Regions from separate parts of the Streptomyces sp. NPDC048664 genome, predicted to be linked through region 3. Evidence: riboswitches for the same ligand, from Rfam matches in the RefSeq annotation. Region 3 holds a riboswitch; each other region holds the start of a gene.
What was found. A riboswitch is a leader RNA that binds a small molecule or an ion and turns the genes downstream of it on or off. The one in region 3 is predicted to bind cobalamin.
Positions count from the first base shown of each region.

Region 1: linked by a shared signal. The riboswitch ahead of AB0C59_RS27030 (cobalamin biosynthesis protein) and the one ahead of AB0C59_RS07100 (prenyltransferase/squalene oxidase repeat-containing protein) in region 3 are both predicted to bind cobalamin.
Region 2: linked by a shared signal. The riboswitch ahead of cobN (cobaltochelatase subunit CobN) and the one ahead of AB0C59_RS07100 (prenyltransferase/squalene oxidase repeat-containing protein) in region 3 are both predicted to bind cobalamin.

Region 1 is NZ_JBEZHK010000029.1:50,372-57,606, reverse strand. It holds gene AB0C59_RS27050 (hypothetical protein) at 1-200, opposite strand, end outside; gene AB0C59_RS27045 (class II aldolase/adducin family protein) at 256-960, opposite strand; gene AB0C59_RS27040 (inorganic phosphate transporter) at 1,352-2,563, shown strand; gene AB0C59_RS27035 (hypothetical protein) at 2,586-2,801, shown strand; cobalamin riboswitch at 2,987-3,128, shown strand; gene AB0C59_RS27030 (cobalamin biosynthesis protein) at 3,226-4,209, shown strand; gene AB0C59_RS27025 (cobyric acid synthase) at 4,206-5,726, shown strand; gene AB0C59_RS27020 (hypothetical protein) at 5,723-5,884, shown strand; gene AB0C59_RS27015 (putative cobaltochelatase) at 5,881-7,235, shown strand, end outside.
Region 2 is NZ_JBEZHK010000034.1:12,136-19,370, reverse strand. It holds gene AB0C59_RS29100 (precorrin-2 C(20)-methyltransferase) at 1-763, opposite strand, end outside; gene AB0C59_RS29095 (precorrin-8X methylmutase) at 760-1,431, opposite strand; gene AB0C59_RS29090 (cobalamin biosynthesis protein CobG) at 1,428-2,711, opposite strand; cobalamin riboswitch at 2,758-2,914, shown strand; gene cobN (cobaltochelatase subunit CobN) at 2,978-6,604, shown strand; gene AB0C59_RS29080 (superoxide dismutase) at 6,764-7,235, shown strand, end outside.
Region 3 is NZ_JBEZHK010000005.1:5,945-13,179, forward strand. It holds gene AB0C59_RS07075 (aldehyde dehydrogenase) at 1-574, opposite strand, end outside; gene AB0C59_RS07080 (MBL fold metallo-hydrolase) at 789-1,835, shown strand; gene AB0C59_RS07085 (MarR family transcriptional regulator) at 1,994-2,437, opposite strand; gene AB0C59_RS07090 (zinc-binding dehydrogenase) at 2,528-3,451, shown strand; gene AB0C59_RS07095 (glycosyltransferase) at 3,640-4,413, opposite strand; cobalamin riboswitch at 4,518-4,660, shown strand; gene AB0C59_RS07100 (prenyltransferase/squalene oxidase repeat-containing protein) at 4,765-5,994, shown strand; gene AB0C59_RS07105 (SCO2322 family protein) at 5,994-6,656, shown strand; gene AB0C59_RS07110 (CbiQ family ECF transporter T component) at 6,659-7,235, shown strand, end outside.

The DNA.
Region 1 (7,235 bases), on a different contig from region 3:
CGCAGGGACGCCAGGTCGCGGGTGAGCGTGATCCGGCCGGCGGCCAGGGAGTGCACGGTCAGGCGGGGCTGCGTGGGCAGCGGGCGCCCGGGGACGGTCCTGAGGGCGGCGTCGCTGGCGAAGCGGCCCGCGGCGATACCGGCCGCGCCCGCCGCGAGGGCTACGGTGACGGCTGCGGCCGCCGCTTTGACAGTGCGCACCCGTCCAGTCTCCCGGCGGAGCCCGGCCCCGGCCAGTGGGCGACGGCCGGCGGTGTCACGCCCCCGGGCCGCCGCTCTGCCCGTACCCCCGCAGCCGCTCCCCCGCCTGTGCCAGCTGGTCGGGGGTGAGCAGGGCCGGGGACAGTCCCGGCACCGACGAGGCGGTGAGCCAGACCCGGCACATCCACTCCAGCTGCGCCGTGCGGTCGTAGGCCTGGGCGAGCGAGGAGCCGTGGGCGAGGGTGCCGTGGTTCTGGAGGAGGCAGGCGGTGCGGCCGTCCAGCGCCTGGAGCATGTGGTCCGCCAACTCCGGTGTGCCGTAGGTCGCGTAGGGGGCGACGCGGACCGGGCCGCCGAGGGCGGCGGCCACGTAGTGGATCAGCGGCAGTTCCCGCACCAGGGTGGAGACGGCCGTCGCGTGGACGGCGTGGGTGTGGACGACGGCGCGCGCCCCGGTCGTGCGGTAGACCGCGAGGTGCATCGGCAGTTCGCTCGTGGGGCGCAGCGAGCCGAGCACCTGACGGCCGTCGAGGGCGACCGCGACCATGTCCCGCGGTGTCAGCCGGTCGTAGGGCACCCCCGTGGGGGTGACCAGCACGGTGTCGCCGACGCGCACGGACACGTTGCCCGAGGTGCCGACGACCAGCTGCTCGGCCACGGTCCGGCGAGCGGTGGCGACGAGATCGCCCCACGCGCGGTCCAGCTCCGCGTCGCCCCCCATGTCCGCTCCGTCCTGTTTGTCGTGTCGCTGCTCCGTCATGCCGCGATCCTTCCAGGGGGCCGCCATCGGAGACAGGGGGCGCGGCGCGGATCGAGGGATGCGTGCACAAACGGACATAAAGGCATAAATGCACGCCACATCCAGGCGATCGCACGGGGGTTGCCCCGCGTCGCGAGGAAGTGACCAACGTCTCTTCGGCGCCCCTTCGGGGCTACCGAGGGGGCACCCGGGAAGGCGGTCGTAGATCGGGCAAAGGGCTCCGGAGCCCGGAATTCCGCCTCAGTTCGACAATCCGGCCGCCTCCGGCCCTCGGTCGCCGGCCGGACAACCTCTCGGCGAGTACACCACCAAGCCCGTCTCAGTTCATCTTCCGTTCACTCAGGTTGCCTACGTTCCACGAGCCACTGACCTCCCAGAGAAGCTTGGGTAAATGGAACACATCACGCTCCTCCTTGGAATCGTGATCGTCACCGCTCTCGTGTTCGACTTCACGAACGGTTTCCACGACACAGCCAACGCGATGGCCACCACCATCTCGACCGGCGCCCTGAGGCCCAAGACGGCAGTGGCGATGTCCGCCACGCTGAACCTCGTGGGCGCCTTCCTCTCCGTGGAGGTCGCCAAGACGATCTCCGGCGGCATCATCAACGAACAGGGCATCCGGGTCGAGGTGATCTTCGCGGCTCTGGTCGGCGCCATCCTCTGGAACCTGCTGACCTGGCTCCTGGGCCTGCCCTCCAGCTCCTCCCACGCGCTGTTCGGCGGCCTCATCGGCGCCGCGGTCGCCTCGGCCGGCTGGTCCGCTGTCAACGGTTCGACGATCGTCACGAAGGTCCTGATCCCGGCGGTGGCCGCGCCGCTCGTGGCCGGACTCGCCTCGCTGCTGGCCACGCGCCTGTCCTACGCCATCGGCCGCCGCGCCGACGACAAGGCCACCGCCAAGGGGTACCGCTTCGGCTCGATCGCCTCCGCCGGTCTGGTCTCCCTGGCCCACGGCACCAACGACGCGCAGAAGACGATGGGCGTCATCACCCTGGCCCTCGTCACCGGCGGTGTCATCGCGCCCGGTTCGAACCCTCCCACCTGGGTCATCGTCTCCGCCGGTGTCGCCATCGCGCTCGGCACCTACCTGGGCGGCTGGCGCATCATCCGCACCCTCGGCAAGGGCCTGACCGACCTGGCCCCGCAGCAGGGCTTCGCCGCCCAGACCAGTGCGGCGACCGCGATCCTCGCCTCCTCGCACATCGGCTTCTCCCTGTCCACCACCCAGGTCTGCTCCGGCGCCGTCATGGGTGCCGGCCTCGGCCGCAAGGGCGGCGTCGTCCGCTGGTCCACCGCGACCCGGATGCTCGTCGCCTGGTGCCTCACGCTCCCGGCCGCCGGACTGGTCGGCGCGGGCGCCGAACTCCTCACCAAGCAGGGCACCTGGGGCACGGTCGCCACCGGTGTGCTGCTGATCGCCGGCGCCGGGGTCATCTGGGCCCTGGCCCGCCGCAAGCCGGTCACCGTGAACAACGTCAACGACGTCGACACGGAGCCCGCGGGTGTCGTCACCACCGCCATCGCCGCGGTGATCCCGCCGCCGGCGGGCCTGGTCGAGACGGCCCCGGTCGAGCCCGTACCCGCAGCCAAGACGGCCTGAGACGGCTAAGGAAGCACCCCTCATGAAGATCGACTGGTCGGCTCTCGGCTCCGTCTTCGGCGCCAGCCTCGGGATCACCGTGGCCCTCGTCGCCCTGTTCACCCTGGGCGTCGTGGGCCTGACGAAGAAGGAATCGGCCGACGGCGGCACCGCCGCCCTCGCGGCCACCGGCGCCTACGCCTGCTTCGCGGCCTGCGCGGCGGCGGTCGGCTACGGCATCTTCCTGATCGTGGCCTGACACCCGCGGACCCGGCGTCCCGGGCCCCGGACACGTGGGACGAGGTCCCCGCGGCGATCCCCGTGATCCCCGCGGGGACTTCGTCGTGCCGGGGCCGGGAACCGTCCGATCCCGGTGACTGACGGCACGTCAGCCATGTGGGGCGCGGCACACCCCTGCAGCGCAGGTCAGGAGCAGGTTGACGGGTGTTCCGGGCGCGTGGTGGACTGCCGGAGCCATTACGGCGGCAGAAGAGGAAGCCGGTGCGAATCCGGCGCGGTCCCGCCACTGTCACCGGGGAGCGGTCCCCGGGAGCCAGGAACTCTCGCCGCCGCTCTCGTCGTACCAGGGCGCGGACACCCTGAGTGAGGACATATCGCCATGCGCGGCTGCCTGTTGAGGTTCAGCGACCGGGTCCCGCCCTCCCCCGTGGCCGGCTGAGCCGGTGGGTGCCGATCGCGTCTTCGCGTACGGCGCGGGCCTCGGCCTCCTCGGTGACCGGCTGCTGGGCGATCCCCGCCGCGGGCATCCGGTCGCCGCGTTCGGGCGGGCCGCCTCGGCCCTGGAGCGGACCCTGTGGCGGGATCACCGCGGCTGGGGCGCACTGCACACCGCCCTCTGCGTGGGCGGCACCGTGTCCCTCGCCGCGCTCGCCTCGTCCGCCCTGCGCTCCTCCCGCGCCGGGTCGATCGCCCTCACCGCCACCGCCACCTGGGCGGTCCTCGGGGGGACCTCGCTCGCCCGCGAGGCCCGCGCCGTCGGCGACGCCCTCGAACGCGGCGACATCGAGGCGGCCCGCACGCGGCTGCCGCATCTGTGCGGACGCGACCCGCAGGCCCTCGACGCCGACGCCCTGGCGCGGGCGGTGGTGGAGTCCGTCGCGGAGAACACCTCCGACGCGGTGGTGGGCGCCCTGGTGTGGGGCGCGGTGGCCGGGGTGCCCGGCCTTCTCGGGTTCCGTGCCGTGAACACCCTCGACGCGATGGTCGGCCACCGGTCGCTCCGCCACCGGCGGTTCGGCTGGGCCGCCGCCCGGCTGGACGACGTCGCCGGCTGGCCGGGCGCCCGGCTCACCGCCGTACTGGCCGCCGCCGCCGGCCCGGACCCCCGCGGCGCGCTGCATGCCTGGCGCTCCGACGCGCACCGGCACCCGAGCCCCAACGCCGGGCCCGTCGAGGCGTCCTTCGCGGGAGCGTTGGGCCTGCGGCTCGGTGGAACGCTCTCCTACCAGGGCCGGGTCGAGCATCGGTCCGTGCTCAACCCGGGTGGACGGGCCGTGACCACCGGCGACATCGGCCGGGCCGTACGGCTGTCCCGCCGGATCGGGCTGCTCGCGCTCGGCACGGGCGTCGCGGCCCGTGCGATCACGGCGAGAGGGAGGGGAACAGCGGTGACGAGGACAGCGCGGTCGAAGGGGCGTACGGGATGAGCGGGGGGAACGGCGGGGGGCTGCTGGTCGCGGGCACCACCTCCGACGCGGGCAAGAGCGTCGTGACGGCGGGCATCTGCCGCTGGCTGGTACGGCAGGGGGTCAAGGTCGCGCCCTTCAAGGCGCAGAACATGTCCCTCAACTCCTTCGTCACCCGCGAGGGCGCCGAGATCGGCCGGGCCCAGGCGATGCAGGCGCAGGCCTGCCGCGTCGAGCCCACCGCGCTGATGAACCCGGTGCTGCTCAAGCCGGGCGGCGACCGCAGCAGCCAGGTCGTCCTCATGGGCAAGCCGGTGGGCGAGCTGACCGCGCGCGGCTACCACGGCGGACGGCAGGAGGCGCTCCTCGGCACCGTCCTGGACTGCCTCGCCTCGTTGCGGGGCACGTATGACGCGGTGATCTGCGAAGGGGCGGGCAGTCCCGCCGAGATCAACCTGCGGCGGACCGACATCGTGAACATGGGGATCGCCCGCAACGCGCGGCTCCCCGTGGTCGTCGTCGGCGACATCGACCGCGGCGGCGTCTTCGCCTCCTTCTTCGGCACGGTCGCCCTGCTCTCCCCCGAGGACCAGGAACTCGTCGCCGGGTTCCTGGTCAACAAGTTCCGCGGGGACGTCTCGCTGCTGGAGCCCGGGCTCGACATGCTGCACGGGCTCACCGGGCGGCCCACCTACGGCGTCCTGCCCTTCCAGCACGGCCTGGGCATCGACGAGGAGGACGGGCTGCGGGTGTCCCTGCGCGGCGCCGTCCGCGAGTCGCGGGTGGCCGACCCCGTCGGCGAGGACGTGCTGCGGGTCGCGGTGTGCGCGATCCCCCTGATGTCCAACTTCACCGACGTGGACGCCCTCGCCGCCGAACCCGGCGTCGTGGTGCGGTTCGTGGACCGCCCCGAGGAGCTGGCCGACGCCGACCTCGTCGTCGTCCCGGGCACCCGGGGCACGGTCAAGGCACTGCACTGGCTGCGCGAACGGCGCCTGGCCGAAGCCCTCGTCCGGCGTGCCGCCGAGGGGCGGCCGATCCTCGGGATCTGCGGCGGGTTCCAGATCCTCGGGGAGCGCATCGAGGACGAGGTGGAGAGCCGCCAGGGCCGGGTGGACGGGCTCGGGGTGCTGCCCGTGCGGGTGCGGTTCGCCAGCGAGAAGACCCTCACCCGGCCCGTCGGCGAGGCCCTCGGCGAGCACGTCGAGGGGTACGAGATCCACCACGGGGTCGCCGACGTCACAGCCGGTGAGCCCTTCCTGGACGGCTGCCGGGTCGGCCAGACCTGGGGCACGCACTGGCACGGCTCGCTGGAGTCCGACGGCTTCCGCCGCGCCTTCCTGCGCGAGGTGGCCGCCGCCGCGGGCCGCCGCTTCGTCGCGGCCCCCGACACCTCGTTCGCCCGGCTGCGCGAGGAGCAGCTCGACCGGCTCGGCGACCTGATCGAACAGCACGCGGACACGGACGCGCTGTGGCGGCTCATCGAGTCCGGGGCGCCGCGCGGACTGCCGTTCGTCCCCCCGGGGGCGCCCGCATGAGCACCGTGCTGCCGCTGCGGGCCACCCGCACCGACCTGCCGGCGGCCCGTACCTGCGGTGCCCCGAGCGTACGGGCCGAACCCGGCGCGAACACGCTGGAGCGGTTGCGCTCCACCTATCTGGAGCTCGAAGGCGAACTGGAGGGCGAGAAGAAGTGAGTACCCCGTTTCCGTTCACGGCCGTGGTGGGCCAGGACGATCTGCGGCTCGCGCTGCTGCTGAACGCCGTGTCACCCGCCGTCGGCGGTGTGCTGGTGCGCGGCGAGAAGGGCACCGCGAAGAGCACCGCCGTGCGGGCCCTGTCGGCGTTGCTCCCGAAGGTGGACGTCGTGGCCGGGTGCCGGTTCTCCTGCGACCCCGGCTCCCCCGACCCGGCCTGCCCGGACGGCCCGCACGAGCCCGGAGCGTACGAGTCCCGCCCGGCCCGCATGGTGGAGCTGCCCGTCGGCGCCTCGGAGGACCGGCTCGTGGGCGCGCTGGACATCGAGCGGGCGCTGGCCGAGGGCGTGAAGGCCTTCGAGCCGGGCCTGCTGGCCGACGCCCACCGGGGCATCCTGTACGTCGACGAGGTCAACCTGCTCCACGACCATCTCGTCGACCTCCTGCTCGACGCCGCCGCCATGGGCGCCTCCTACGTGGAACGCGAGCAGGTCTCCGTCCGGCACGCCGCGCGGTTCCTGCTCGTCGGCACCATGAACCCGGAAGAGGGCGAACTGCGCCCGCAGTTGCTCGACCGGTTCGGGCTGACCGTCGAGGTCGCCGCCTCCCGCGAACCCGACCAGCGGGTGGAGGTCGTCCGGCGGCGGCTCGCCCACGACGACGACCCGGCGGGCTTCGCCACCCGGTGGGCCGACGAGGAGGCCGCCGTACGGGCCCGGATCGTGGCGGCGCGCGACCTGCTGCCCTCCGTGCGGCTCGGGGACGACGCGCTGCGCCAGATCGCGGCGACCTGCGCGGCGTTCGAGGTGGACGGCATGCGCGCCGACATCGTGATGGCGCGCACCGCCACCGCGCTGGCCGCCTGGGCCGGGCGCACCGACGTGGTCGCCGAGGACGTGCGGCAGGCCGCGCTGCTCGCCCTTCCGCACCGGCGGCGCCGCAACCCCTTCGACGCGCCGGGACTCGACGAGGACAAGCTGGACCAGACGCTGGAGGAGTTCTCCGGCGACGGCGAGCCCGAGACGGACCCCGACGGCGGGCCCGGCGGGGGCGGCGGGCAGCCGTCACCCGACCAGGGGCCGCAGGACGGTGACACCGCCGCCCTTCCCGAGGACGGTGAGGGTCCAGAGGGGCAGCCGCAGCCGTCCGGGGCCGGTGAGCAGCAGGCCGTGGGTGCTTCCGAGCCCTTTCGCACCAAGGTCCTGAGTGTGCCCGGGATCGGTGAGGGTGCCGCCGGGCGGCGCTCCCGGGCCCGCACCGAGCAGGGGCGGACGACCGGGTCGCGGCGCCCCGCGGGCACCCTCACCAAGCTGCACCTGGCGGCGACCATCCGGGCGGCGGCGCCGCACCA
Region 2 (7,235 bases), on a different contig from region 3:
CGACCACGACCACTTCGCCCCGCTCCCGGGCGGCGGGCCGCTCTGCGTCCACCTGGCTGGGCAGCACCGCCACCGCGAAGTACGGCACCGACTCCGCTTCCACGTCGGCCAGTTCGGCGACGCGCTCCCCGCTCATGGTGGCCCGCTCCACATAGCGGGCCTCGCTCAGGCGCCCCGAACCCTCCAACGCGCGGCGGACCTTGGGGAAGGTGCGGCCGAGCTTCATCACGACGGCCGCGTCCGTCGCGGCGAGCCGCGCGGTCAGCTCCTCCTCGGGAAGCGTGCCGGGCAGGATGGTCAGCACCTCCTCGCCCTCGGCCAGCGGGGTGCCCAGACGGGCGGCGGCGGCGGACACGGAGGTGACACCGGGGACGACCTCGGTGTCGTAGCGGTCGGCGAGCCGCTTGTGCATGTGCATGTAGGAGCCGTAGAAGAGCGGATCGCCCTCGGCGAGCACCGCCACGGTCCGCCCCGCGTCCAGGTGCTTGGCCAGCGTGGCCGCCGCCTCGGTGTAGAAGTCCTCCATCGCGCCCCGGTATCCGCCCGGGTGGTCGGTGGTCTCCGTGGTGACCGGGTAGACCAGCGGCTCCTCGACGTGATCCTCGCGCAGGTGCGCGGCCGCGATGGAGCGCGCGATGGACCGGCCGTGCCGCGCGCTGTGATAGGCGATCACGTCGGCCTCGGAGATGACCTCGACCGCCCGTACGGTCATCAGGGACGGGTCACCGGGGCCGAGACCCACCCCGTACAGCTTGCCGCTCATTCTTCCTCGCTCGCGATCGCGTTGAGCGCGGCGGCCGCGATGGCGCTGCCACCGCGACGGCCGCGCACCACCAGGTGGTCCAGCCCGGACGGATGCGCGGCCAGCGCGTCCTTGGACTCGGCGGCGCCCACGAAGCCGACCGGGACACCGATGACGGCGGCCGGCCGGGGGGCGCCTTCCTCGATCATCTCCAGCAGGCGGAAGAGGGCGGTGGGCGCGTTGCCGACCGCCACCACCGCGCCTTCCAGCCGGTCACGCCACAGTTCCAGCGCGGCGGCGCTGCGCGTGGTGCCCAGCTTCGCGGCGAGTTCCGGGACGGCCGGGTCGGACAGCGTGCAGAGCACGTCGTTGTCGGCGGGCAGCCGCTTGCGGGTCACCCCGCTGGCCACCATCTGCACATCGCAGAGGATGGGCGCGCCCGAGCGCAGCGCCTCCCGGGCGCGGGCCACCACCGCGGGCGAGTAGGACAGGTCCCGAACGAGGTCGACCATCCCGCAGGCGTGGATCATGCGCACCGCCACCTGGCTGACGTCGGCGGGCAGGCCCACCAGGTCCGCTTCGGCGCGAATGGTGGCGAAGGACTCGCGGTAGATCGCCGCACCGTCCTTCTCGTAGACATGGGTGGTCACGGTGTTCTTCTCACTGCTCTCGGTCGACTTGATGCTCATGAGGTGCTCGTCGTCAGCGCGGCGGACACACGGGAGGGATCCCTGACGGAGACGGTCCGCGGGTTCTGGCCCGCCCTGTCGGTCGACACCTGGTACCCGCCGCCGGGTGTCGCGACCACGGAGACGTGATCACCGCGGGGATGCCCGCACCGTCGTTCGCACCCGGACCAGTACAGGGGGAGGCCGGGTCCGCCGGTCGCGTCGAGGGCGCCGGCGGCGTCCGCCCGGACATCGGCGTGCGCCTTGGCGCACCCGGGGCGGCCGACGCAGGCCCCGACCCGGAGCCAGGGCGACGCGGGGTCGCCGACCAGGCCGGTCGCGGTGAGGCGCGCGAGCGTCCCGGCCGCCCGGGAGGCGGCCGCGCCCGCGGTGGGCAGGACGACACCGCGCCAGGGGGTCAGTCGGAGCTCGGTGTCGCAGACACGCGTCAACTCCTCCCACTGGCGGGCCGAGAAACGCCCCAGCGGAACATGGACGGACACGGCACCGTCGAGGACACCTGGCGCGGGGCCGGACGCGGCGCCCACCGGTTCGGGACACTCCTCGTGGCCGATCCCCTCGGCCTCCAGCCGCTGACGGACCAGGCGATCCATCGCACCCTCGGGCAGCGCGAGTTCGGACACCCGCCAGGCTCGCGCTCCCTGCGACCGTGCCGCCTGAAGGAACACCTCGGCGGCCGTCAGCGCCGCGCGGGCCGCGTCGCCGGCACTCACCCGCACCGCCCCCGGCGAGAGCCACGCGCCCCCGTCCGCGACCGCACGCACCAGGACGTCGGCGCCCAGACCGGACACGTCGCCGCGCCCGTCGTCCAGGGCGAACAGGAACCGGCCCGACAGATCCCTGGCCGCCCGGCTCGCGCACAACGCCGCGTCCAGCTCCGTCAGCCAGGGCCGTACGTCGCCGAGGCCGCGGCCGTCGAGGCCCGACAGGGGCGAGGCGACGACGTTGCGCACCCGCTCGTGCTCCCTCGACGGCAGCAGACCGGCCGCGTCCAGCGTCCGTGCCAGCTCCGGCCCGCACCCGTCCTTCAGCGCGCGCAACTGCACGTTGCCGCGGGAGGTCAGGTGCAGGTCGCCGTCCCCCAGCCGTCGGGCCGCGATCCCGAGGGCCCGCGCCTGATCGGCGGTCAGCACGCCGCCGGGCACCCGGACGCGAGCCAGGGCCCCGTCGTCCGCCGTGTGCAGGCGCAGTGTCCCCGGGCAGGCGTCACCGCGCCCCCGCGAAACCGGTGTGGCCTGGGGCGATGGGGAGGGAGCTGCCGTGGGCATGGCGGTGAGCATACCTACCATCACACCCGCTGTATGCCCCACCCTGTTTCCATGGCCCTTACTATGCTTTCCCAGTGGATCACCTGATCCACGAACCGCCACGACGGCGACAAGGGGAGGAAGCCGGTGCGAATCCGGCGCGGTCCCGCCACTGTGAGCCGGCCTTCGACAGCCGTGCGAGTCAGGAACTCCCTTCCCCCGCGTTCGGCTTCGTCCGAGGGGGAGACCCATCTCCCACACTGCCCGGGGCGCGGACCCCGAGGAAGGCCAGGCGACGCATGCCCACTCCGTCCGGGGAACGTGCACCGCACACCCGCCAGATCCTGCTCCTGTCGACGTCCGACACCGATCTGCTCAGCGCCCGCGCGGCCGGTGGTCCGGTCCCCTACCGCTTCGCCAACCCGGCCCGTCTCGCCCTGGAGGACCTCCCGGCCCTCCTGGACGGGGTCGACCTGGTGGTCGTGCGGCTCCTGGGCGGCCTCCGCGCCTGGCAGGACGGTCTCGACCTGCTGCTCGCGGACGGCCGCCCGGTGGTCGTCCTGAGCGGTGAACAGGCCCCGGACGCACAGTTGATGGCCGCCTCCACCGTCCCCGTGGGCCTCGCGGCCGAGGCCCACGCCTATCTGGCCCACGGCGGCCCCGCCAACCTGGAGCAGCTCGCCCGCTTCCTCTGCGACACGGTGCTGCTCACCGGGTACGGCTTCGAGGCGCCCGCGCCCTCCCCGACCTGGGGTGTGCTGCCCCGCGAGGCGGGGACCGCGGACGGCCCGAGCGTGGCCGTCCTGTACTACCGGGCCCACCACATGAGCGGCAACACCGCCTTCGTGCACGCCCTGTGCGACGCCGTCGAGGACGCGGGCGGCCGGCCGCTGCCCCTGTACGTGGCGTCGCTGCGCGCACCCGAACCCGAGCTGATCGAGCGGCTGCGCACCGTCGACGTGATCGTCACCACCGTCCTGGCCGCGGGCGGCACCAAGCCCGCCGAGGCGTCGGCCGGGGGCGACGACGAGTCCTGGGACGCGGGCGCGCTCACCGCCCTGGACGTCCCGATCCTCCAGGCGCTCTGCCTGACCGGCTCACGCGCCTCCTGGGAGGAGAACGACGAGGGCGTCTCCCCGCTGGACGCGGCCAGCCAGATCGCGGTCCCCGAGTTCGACGGCCGCCTGATCACCGTCCCGTTCTCCTTCAAGGAGATCGACGCCGACGGCCTGCCGGCCTATGTCGCCGACCCCGAGCGCGCTGCCCGCGTCGCGGGGATCGCCGTACGGCACGCCCGACTTCGCCACATCCCGGCCGCCGACAAGCGGCTCGCGCTCGTCCTGTCCGCCTACCCGACCAAGCACTCCCGCATCGGCAACGCGGTCGGACTGGACACCCCCGCCAGCGCGGTGGCCCTCCTGCGCCGTCTGCGCGAGGAGGGATACGACTTCGGCGACACGGACGTCCCCGGGCTGGTCTCCGGTGACGGCGACGAGCTGATCCGCGCGCTGATCGAGGCCGGCGGCCACGACCAGGACTGGCTCACCGAGGAGCAACTGGCGCGCAACCCGGTGCGCGTCCCGGCGGCCGACTACCGTCGCTGGTTCGCCACGCTGCCCGAGGAACTGCGCACGGCGGTGGAGGAGCACTGGGGTCCGGCGCCGGGCGAGATGTTCGTCGACCACAGCCGCAACCCGGAGGGCGACATCGTCCTCGCCGCCCTGCGCTTCTCCCACCTGCTGATCCTCATCCAGCCCCCGCGCGGCTTCGGCGAGAACCCGATCGCCATCTACCACGATCCGGACCTCCCCCCCTCCCACCACTACCTGGCCGCCTACCGCTGGATCGCCACCCCCGCCGCCGACGGCGGTTTCGGCGCCGACGCGATGATCCACCTCGGCAAGCACGGCAACCTGGAGTGGCTGCCCGGCAAGAACGCCGGCCTGTCCGCCGCCTGCGGTCCCGACGCGGCCCTCGGCGACCTGCCCCTGGTCTACCCCTTCCTGGTCAACGACCCCGGCGAGGGCACCCAGGCCAAGCGCCGCGTCCACGCCACCCTGGTCGACCACCTCGTCCCGCCGATGGCCCGCGCCGACTCCTACGGCGACATCGCACGCCTGGAACAACTCCTGGACGAGTACGCCCAGATCTCCTCCATGGACCCGGCGAAGCTCCCGGCGATCCGCGCCCAGATCTGGACCCTCATCCAGGCCGCGCGCCTCGACCACGACCTCGGCCTCGAGGACCGCCCCGAGGACGACGGCTTCGACGACTTCCTGCTGCACGTCGACGGCTGGCTCTGCGAGGTCAAGGACGCGCAGATCCGCGACGGACTGCACGTCCTCGGCAACCCGCCCGTCGGGGACGACCGGGTCAACCTGGTCCTCGCCATCCTGCGCGCCCGCCAGATCTGGGGCGGCGCCACGGCCCTGCCCGGTCTGCGCGAGGCGCTCGGGCTGGACGAGTCCGCCGCGACCCGTACGACCGCCGACGAGGCGGAGGCCACGGCCCGCGCCCTGGTCCAGGCCATGGAGGACGCGGGCTGGGACCCGGCCGCCGTCCCGACCGAGCACGGCGAACAGGTCGCCCGCATCCTGCGGTTCGCCGCGGACGAGGTCGTGCCCCGCCTGGCCGCGACCACGGCCGAACTCGACCACACCGTCCACGCGCTGGCCGGTGGCTTCGTCCCGGCGGGGCCCTCCGGGTCCCCCCTGCGCGGCCTGGTCAACGTCCTGCCGACCGGCCGCAACTTCTACTCCGTCGACCCCAAGGCGGTCCCGTCCCGCCTGGCCTGGGAGACCGGCCAGGCGCTCGCCGACTCCCTCCTGGAGCGCTACCGCGCCGACAACGGCGAGTGGCCCACCTCCGTCGGCCTCTCCCTGTGGGGCACGAGCGCCATGCGCACCGCCGGCGACGACGTGGCCGAGGCCCTCGCCCTGCTCGGCGTCCGCCCGGTCTGGGACGACGCCTCGCGCCGCGTGACGGGCCTGGAGCCCATCCCCCAGGAGGAGCTGGGCCGCCCCCGCATCGACGTCACCCTGCGCATCTCCGGCTTCTTCCGCGACGCGTTCCCACACACCGTCGGCCTGCTGGACGACGCCGTACGCCTGGCCGCGTCGCTGGACGAGCCGGCCGAGGCGAACCACGTGCGGGCCCACGTCCAGGCGGACCTGGCGGCCCACGGCGACGAACGCCGTGCCACCACCCGCATCTTCGGCTCCCGCCCCGGCACCTACGGAGCCGGACTGCTCCAGCTCATCGACTCCCGCGACTGGCGCACCGACGCCGACCTCGCCGAGGTCTACACGGTCTGGGGCGGTTACGCCTACGGCCGTGAACTCGACGGCCGCCCGGCCCGCGAGGAGATGGAGACGGCGTACCGGCGGATCGCCGTGGCCGCCAAGAACACGGACACCCGAGAGCACGACATCGCGGACTCCGACGACTACTTCCAGTACCACGGCGGCATGGTCGCCGCGGTCCGCGCCCTGCGCGGCACGGCCCCCGAGGCGTACATCGGCGACTCCACCCGCCCCGAGACGGTCCGCACCCGCACCCTCGTCGAGGAGACCTCCCGCGTCTTCCGCGCCCGTGTCGTCAACCCGAAGTGGATCGAGGCGATGCGCCGCCACGGCTACAAGGGTGCCTTCGAACTCGCCGCCACGGTGGACTACCTGTTCGGCTACGACGCCACGACGGGCGTGATCGCCGACTGGATGTACGACAAGCTCACCGAGACCTACGTCCTGGACCCGGCCAACCGAGAGTTCCTGCACCAGGCCAACCCCTGGGCCCTGCACGGCATCGCCGAGCGCCTCCTGGAGGCCGAGTCGCGGGGGATGTGGGCCAAGCCCGATCCGGCGGTGCTGGAGCAACTGCGGCAGGTGTACCTGGACACGGAAGGGGACCTGGAGGGCGAGGACTGACCGGAGCCCGGCCCGACCCGGCCGGCCCGTCCGTGCGTGGCAGCGTCCCCGGGGCGCTGCCACGCACTTGTTTGTCCCGGGCGCCTGATCGCAAGGTGGAGTTCCTACTGCTAACGTGCACTTGCATAAGATTCGCAATAACGTCGGAGGACGTTGGACATGGCGCTTTACACGCTCCCGGAGCTTCCGTACGACTACTCGGCGCTCGCCCCCGTGATCAGTCCCGAGATCATCGAGCTGCACCACGACAAGCACCACGCGGCGTACGTGAAGGGCGCGAACGACACGCTGGAGCAGCTGGCGGAGGCGCGGGACAAGGAGTCCTGGGGCTCCGTCAACGGCCTGGAGAAGAACCTGGCCTTCCACCTCTCCGGCCACATCCTGCACTCCATCTACTGGCACAACATGACCGGTGACGGCGGCGGTGAGCCGCTGGAGAAGGACGGCGTGGGCGAACTCGCGGACGCCATCGCCGAGTCGTTCGGCTCGTACGCCGGATTCAAGGCCCAGCTGACCAAGGCCGCCGCCACCACGCAGGGTTCGGGCTGGGGCGTCCTCGCCTACGAGCCGCTCAGTGGGCGGCTGATCGTGGAGCAGGTCTACGACCACCAGGGCAACGTCGGCCAGGGCT
Region 3 (7,235 bases):
CGAGGAGGTAGGCGTCAAGCGGCGACTCGGGCGACGGCTTGAGCACGACGGTGCAGCCGGCGAGCAGCGCGGGCGCGAGCTTGGCGGCGGCCACGAACTGCGGCACGTTCCAGGGGACGACGGCCGCCACGACCCCGACCGGCTCGCGCCGTACGAGGATCCGGCCGAGGACGCCGTCGCGCCGCTCCTCGTGGGTGGCGTTCCGGGCGACCGTGATCGCCGCGTCCCACACCATCATCGCGCCGAGCGCCTGGGCGAGGACGCTCCAGGAGTACGGGGAGCCGTTCTCGGCGGAGATGACGCGGGCGATCTCCTCGTGCCGTACGGCGATGGCGTCCTTGATCCGGGTGACGACCGCGATCCGCTCCTCCAGCGTCGCCCTCGGCCAGGGTCCCTGGTCGAAGGCGCGGCGCGCGGTGGCCACGGCACGGTCGACGTCCTCCCGGGAGGCGTGCGGGACGCGCCCGATGACCTCCTCCGTGTGCGGTGAGACGACCTCGATGACGTCCCGGCCCAGGGGGTCGGTCAACTCCCCGCCGATGTACAGCTGTCCGTGCTCCACGAGTTCGGTCATGACCGACTGCCTCCCCAGGGACTGCCTTTGGGCGATCCGGTGACCTGACGGCTCATCAGATATGGATGAACTGATACCAGTTCCGGCCGCCGGAGTCCACGGACGGGACACAGGTCCGGAAGGTGCCCAGGGCTACCGTCGCAACGCGTTCTCGTTCATAGTGGGCCGGGAGCGCGAGGCGGCGAACGGGGAACCGGTGGAACCCAGGAAGCGCGTGGCACCCGAGGCCGGGGTCGCGGCCGATCACGGCGGCGGCGTACGGTCGCTCCGCGTCCCCATCCCCGACAACCCGCTCGGCCACACGCTGGTCTACGTAGTGGACACCGACCGGGGCCCGGTGCTGGTGGACACGGGCTGGGACGACCCGGAGTCCTGGGACACCCTCGCCGCGGGCCTGGCCCGGTGCGGCACCTCGCCCAAGGAGATCGTCGGCGTCGTCGTCACCCACCACCACCCCGATCACCACGGCCTGTCCGGCAGGGTCCGGGAGGCGTCCGGGGCGTGGGTCGCGATGCACGCGGCGGACACCGCGGTCGTACGGCGCACCCGCGAGAACCCGCCCGAGCGCTGGTTCGCCTACATGGCCGCGAAGCTGGCGGCGGCCGGGGCGCCCGAGGAGCACGTGGCGCCGCTGCGCTCCGCGCGCGGCCGGGCCGGCATGCCCGGGTTCTCGCCCTCGCTGCCCGACCGCGAGATCGTGCCCGGTGAACTCCTCGACCTGCCGGGCCGCCGGCTGCGCGCGATCTGGACCCCGGGGCACACGCCCGGCCATGTCTGCCTGCATCTGGAGGAGGAGCATCCCTCCGGGCTCCCGGGGCGTGGGCGTCTGTTCTCCGGGGACCACCTACTGCCCGGGATCACTCCGCACATCGGCCTGTACGAGGACCCGGACGACCTCACCGTCACGGACCCGCTCGGCGACTACCTCGACTCCCTGGAGCGCGTCGGACGGCTCGGGGTCGCGGAGGTGCTGCCGGCCCACCAGTACGCGTTCGTGGACGCGGGCGGCCGGGTGGGGGAGCTGTTGGACCACCACGAGGAACGGCTGACCGGCCTGCTCGCCCTCCTGTCCACCCCGCTGACCCCCTGGCAGCTCGCGACCCGCATGCAGTGGAACCGCCCCTGGGACCAGATCCCCTACGGCTCCCGCCACATCGCGGTCTCGGAGGCCGAGGCCCACCTGCGCCGACTGGTGAAACAGGGCCGCGCGGAACAGGTACCGGGCTCGGACCCGGCGACGTACATCGCCCTACGGACCTGAGCCCGGCGGGCGCGCTCTGCCCTCAAGACCGCCATCGGAGGGTCGGTCCGGGCACGAGCCTCGTCAGGACCCTGCGGGTTTGCGGGCCACGAGGCAGGCGCGACCGTGCTGTACGACTCTCGGACGGCGGTCAGGAAGGAGGGCTCGGCCATGTGGGATCAGGCCGGGCTCTCCGCTGCTTCGTGGAGCCGGGTCAGCAGTGCCATCAGATGCTTCTGCTCGTCCGGGGTGAGTGGTGCCAGCAGTTCGACATTGGCGGCTTCGGCCAGGGCCCCGCAGCGGGAGAGGACGGCCGCACCCTCCGGAGTGACGGTGACGGCGTTCTTGCGGCGATCGGAGGGGTGGGGGGCGCGCAGGACGAGGCCCCCCTTCTGGAGGTGGTTGAGGATACCGACCATGTCCTTGGGGTCGACGGACAGCCGGCGGCCCAGGTCGGCCTGAGCGACGGGCCCGTACTCGGCCGTGGCGGCCAGTACCGCGTGGTGCATGAGCTTCAGCCCCTCGGCAGCGATCGCGTCGGCGACCATCCCCCGGCCTCGGGCCGCAACACGGCCGACGAGCCACGTCGGCAGGGACTGGATGCGCTGGAGGTCCGAGGTCATGAGCTGAGCCTACCGAAAAGTTCATTGGACTTCCCAACGACATTGCCCCTATCGTTGGGGCATCCAATGAGTTCGGACGGGGGAGGTCCTGTGCTGCGCATGCGCCATGAGGTCAACGGTGGGCCCGAAGTGCTGTTCGCCGAGGAGGTCGACCGACCCGAAGCAGACGCCGGGGAGGTGCTGATCCGGGTCGAGGCAGTGGGGGTGACCCTGCCCACCGTGCGCAAGGTGCGGGAGGGCAGCGAGCCGATCCCGTTCGGAGGCGAGGTCGCCGGGGAGATCGTCGCCCTGGGCGCGGGAGTCACCGCCTTCCGCGTGGGAGACCGCGTCACCGGGCTGTGCTTCGCCGACGCCTACGCCGAATTCGCGGTCCTGAACACCTCCATGGCTTCCCTGATTCCGGACGGCGCGACCGCCGTGGAGGCGGTCGCCCTGGTCCGCAGCGGTCTGGTGGCGCGCGGCGCCTACGAGGCCGCCCGTACGGAGCCCAGCGAGTCGGTGCTCGTCACGGCGGCGGCCAGCGGTGTGGGCACGTTGGCCCTCCAGTACGCCAAGGCCGGTGGGGCGGCACGCGTCGTCGCCGCCGTCAGCAGCGCCGACAAGGCCGACTTCGTCCGAGGGCTCGGCGCCGACGAGGTCGTCCTCTACGAGGAAGCCGACTGGGGCGCCCCGTACGACGTGATTCTCGACGGCGTCGGCGGCGACCTTCTCGGCCCCGCTGTGAGGGCCCTCGCGACGGGCGGCCGACTGGTGGCCTTCAGCTCCGGCGGTGGCACGGTCGAGGCGTACGAACTCCTGGTCCGCGGCGCCTCAATGATCGGTTTCCAGATGCGCGCCATCGCTGCCGGCAATCCCGGACTCTACGACCGCTGGCTGTGCGAGCTCTGGCAGATGCGCGACGCAGGCATTCTGCGCACCGCCGTGCACGAGGAGATCCCCCTCGCCGATGCCGCCCGAGCCCACACCCTCATCGAGCAGCGCCGCAACCTCGGCAAGGTCGTCCTTGTCCCCTAGCAGGCGTCCACCGGCCTGCGACGAGGAGCAGCACAGGAAACGGAACACCGTCGAACGGGCCATCAACACGCTCACGCACGCCAGAGCAGCCGCCACCCGATTACGACGAACGCGGATGCGTCCGTCTCGGCACCATCACCGCAGCCGCCCTCGTCGTCTGGCTCCGCACGTGATCGACCGGCCAAGTCCTAGATCCGCGAGTTGCGCAGCGACTGCCACGCGGCGCCGGCCAGCGCTCGCGTCGACCGCGGGACGGACAGCCTCTCGTGCTCGCGGTACAGCTCCCAGTTGTACCGGACGAGCGAGAGCTTGTTGGAGGACAACGATCCCGCCCGGTGGGCCCTGTACACCGCCAGCGGCTCGGGAAGGCCCCGGGCGTCGGCGCCGTCGCGCATGATCGACAGCCACAGGGCGTAGTCCTGTCGCTTCCGCATCTCCGGCATGAGCCTCGTGCCCAGGACGTTGCGGTCGTACATGGCGGTCAGGGCACCGATGTGGTCCTGGACCAGCATCGCGCGGTAGTCCACGTGCTCCCGCGCGCGGACGACCCGCCCGTTCGGGACGAAGTCGGTGCTCTCGCCCTCGTGGTCGGCGTCCATCTTGAAGTACGAGGTGAACGTCAGCGGCGCACTGCCCGCCGCGGCGAACGCGATCTGCCGCTCGACCTTCTCCGGCAGCCACATGTCGTCGCTGTCGAGGAAGGCGACGTAGTCGCCCCGGGCCCGTTCGATGGCGAGGTTGCGTGCCCGGCCGGCACCGCCCTGTTCGGGTGCCGATTCCGGCAGGACCCGCTCGTCCTGCCGGGCGAACTCCATGAGCAGGTCCATGGAGTCGTCGGACGACCTGTCGTCGGTGACCAGCAGCTCCAGGTCGCCGTGGGTCTGCGTGAGCACCGACCGGACCGCTGCGCCGAGAGTGGCTGTCGAGTTGTACACGGGCATCACGACAGACACCAGGGGCACAGCGTTTCTCCTTGCTCGGCAGAACGACGGCCCATTCAAACACTGCGCAGGCATACGACGCCCGGAGCCTGGGGTGGCCCTGTGACGCACGTCCTCGGGGGATGTTCTTACCTGCCGGTAGAGTGGCCGCGTCGTCATCACACCCGTACGGGGGGAAGCCGGTGCGAATCCGGCGCTGACCCGCAACCGTGAACCACCCCCGAGGGGGCGGTGAGCCGGACTGCCCCGCTCGGATCGTGACCGGCTCACGCGTACCGCACGGTGCGCGGCACCGTCGAGGTATACGGAGCCGAGCCGCCCGGGTCCTCCCCGCGCGCCCGGCTCCCCCGCAGGGAGAGGCACCCGCCGATCATGAATGTCCGCCGCAGCGCCGTGGCGCTCACCGCCACCGCCGCCGCCGTGTTCGGCGCCGCCGTACCCGCCGTCGCCGCCACCCCCGCGCCGTCCGCGACGCCGTCGGTGAAGATACCCGCCGGTCTGTACGGCAGCGCCGACCCGACCTACGACGGCGTCTGGCGCCAGTCGCTGTCCCTGCTCGCGCAGCACACCGCGGGTGAGAAGCCCGCCGCGAGCGCCGTGGGCTGGCTCACGGGGCAGCAGTGCGCGAACGGCGCCTTCGCCGCGTTCCGCGCGGACGCCGCCACGGCGTGCGACGCCAAGGTCATGGTGGACACCAACAGCACCGCCGCCGCCGTCCAGGCCCTCGCCGCGCTCGGCGGCCACGACGATGCCACCGGCAAGGCCGTGACCTGGCTGAAGTCCGCGCAGAACAAGGACGGCGGCTGGGGCTACAACGCGGGCGGCCCCAGCGACACCAACTCGACCTCCGTCGTGATCGGCGCTCTCGCGGCCACCGGCGAGGACCCGGCCAAGGTCGTCAAGGACGGCGCCTCGCCCTACGACCTGCTCGCCGCGTTCTCGCTGCCCTGCGCCAAGGACGGCGGCGCTCTCGCCTTCCAGCCCGACAAGAAGGGCGCCCTCGCGCCGAACGCGGACGCGACCGCCGCCGGTGTGCTGGGCGCGCTCGGCAAGGGCCTGGTCACCACGGCCGGGACGGCGAAGGCCGGCGCCTGCGCCGCCGCCTCCGGCAAGAAGCCCACGCCCGCCGAGGTCGCCCGCAACGGCGCCGCCTACCTCGCCCAGGCCACGGCCGAGAACGGCCACCTCATGTCGGTGATGCCCGGCGCCACCGACCAGCCCGACTACGGCAACACCGCCGACGCCGTCGTCGCGCTCGCCGCGCAGGGTGGTGCGAAGGCCGCGCAGAAGCAGTACGCCTGGCTGGAGAAGAACGCCGGCGCCTGGGCCAAGACGAGCGGCCCGGCCGCCTACGCCCAGCTCGTCCTGGCCGCGCACGCGGTGGGCGCCGACCCGCGCCACTTCGGCGGCACGGACGTGGTCGCCGCGCTGAACGCGACCGGCCCCGCCCCGCAGGCGGCCTCCGGCGAGCACGCCAAGTCCGCCGAGCAGGACGAGAAGAGCGGCTCCACGACCACCCTGTGGTGGATCATCGGCGTCGGTCTCGTCGCCGGTGTCGGCATCGGCTTCCTGCTCTCCGGCCGCCGGAAGCGCACGCAGTGATCCCAGCGATCCGCCGCGCCGGCCCCGCCCTCGCCCTGCTGCTCGCACCGGCCCTGCTGGTGCTGCTGGGCGGGGGCCCGGCGCACGCCGCCGGCTACCGCTACTGGTCCTTCTGGGACCGGGACGGCGGCCACTGGACGTACGCCACCGAGGGCCCGTCGACCGCGCGCCCTGACGACGGGGACGTGCAGGGCTTCCGGTTCGCCGTCAGCGTGGACTCCAAGGACGCGACCCGGCCGCGCGGCGCCGCCGACTTCGCCGCGATCTGCGCGGGGACCCCGGCGCACGGCGGTGACAAGCGGGTCGCGCTCGTCCTCGACTTCGGCACGGCGGCGGACGCGCCCTCGGGCGAGAGGCCGCCCGCCCCGCGGACGGCCTGCGCCCGCGTCCCCGAGGACGCGACGACGGCGGAGGCGCTCGCCTCGGTGGCCAAGCCGCTGCGCTACGACATGAACGCGCTGCTGTGCGCGATAGCGGGCTATCCCGAGCAGGGCTGCGGGGAGCAGGTCTCCGGTACGGCGACGTCCGAGCCCTCCCGGGCGCCCTCGGCGGCACCGGCCGCGCACCACCGCGGCCCCTCCGTGAACCTCTACGTCGGCGCCGCCGTCGTGGCCGCACTCGGCATAGGCATCCTCGCCCAGGCCCGCCGCCGCAAGCGCTGACCATGGCCAGGGTTCCACGGAGCGCCGCGCTTCCCCCCGCCGCCTGGTGGCTGTGGGCCCTCGGGCTCGCCGTCGCGGCCACCCGCACCACCAACCCGCTCCTGCTGGCCCTGCTCGTCGCCGTCTCCGGTTACGTGGTGGCGGCCCGCCGCGTGCACTCGGCCCCCTGGTCCCGTTCGTACGCGGCGTTCGTGCGGCTGGGGCTCGCGGTGCTGGCGATCCGGTTGTTCTTCGCGGTGGCCCTCGGTTCGCCGATCCCCGGCACGCACACGCTGGTGACCCTGCCGGAGGTGCCGCTGCCGCACTGGGCGCAGGGCATCCGCATCGGCGGCCGGATCACCGCCGAGGCGCTCGTGTTCGCGTGCTACGACGGTCTGAGGCTGGCCACGCTGCTGATCTGCGTGGGCGCCGCGAACGCCCTCGCGAACCCGGCCCGGCTGCTGAAGTCCCTTCCCGGCGCCCTGTACGAGGCGGGGGTGGCGGTCGTCGTCACGCTCACCTTCGCCCCGCATCTGGTCGCGGACGTGCGGCGACTGCGGGCCGCGCGGCGGCTGCGCGGGCGGCCGGACCGGGGGGTCG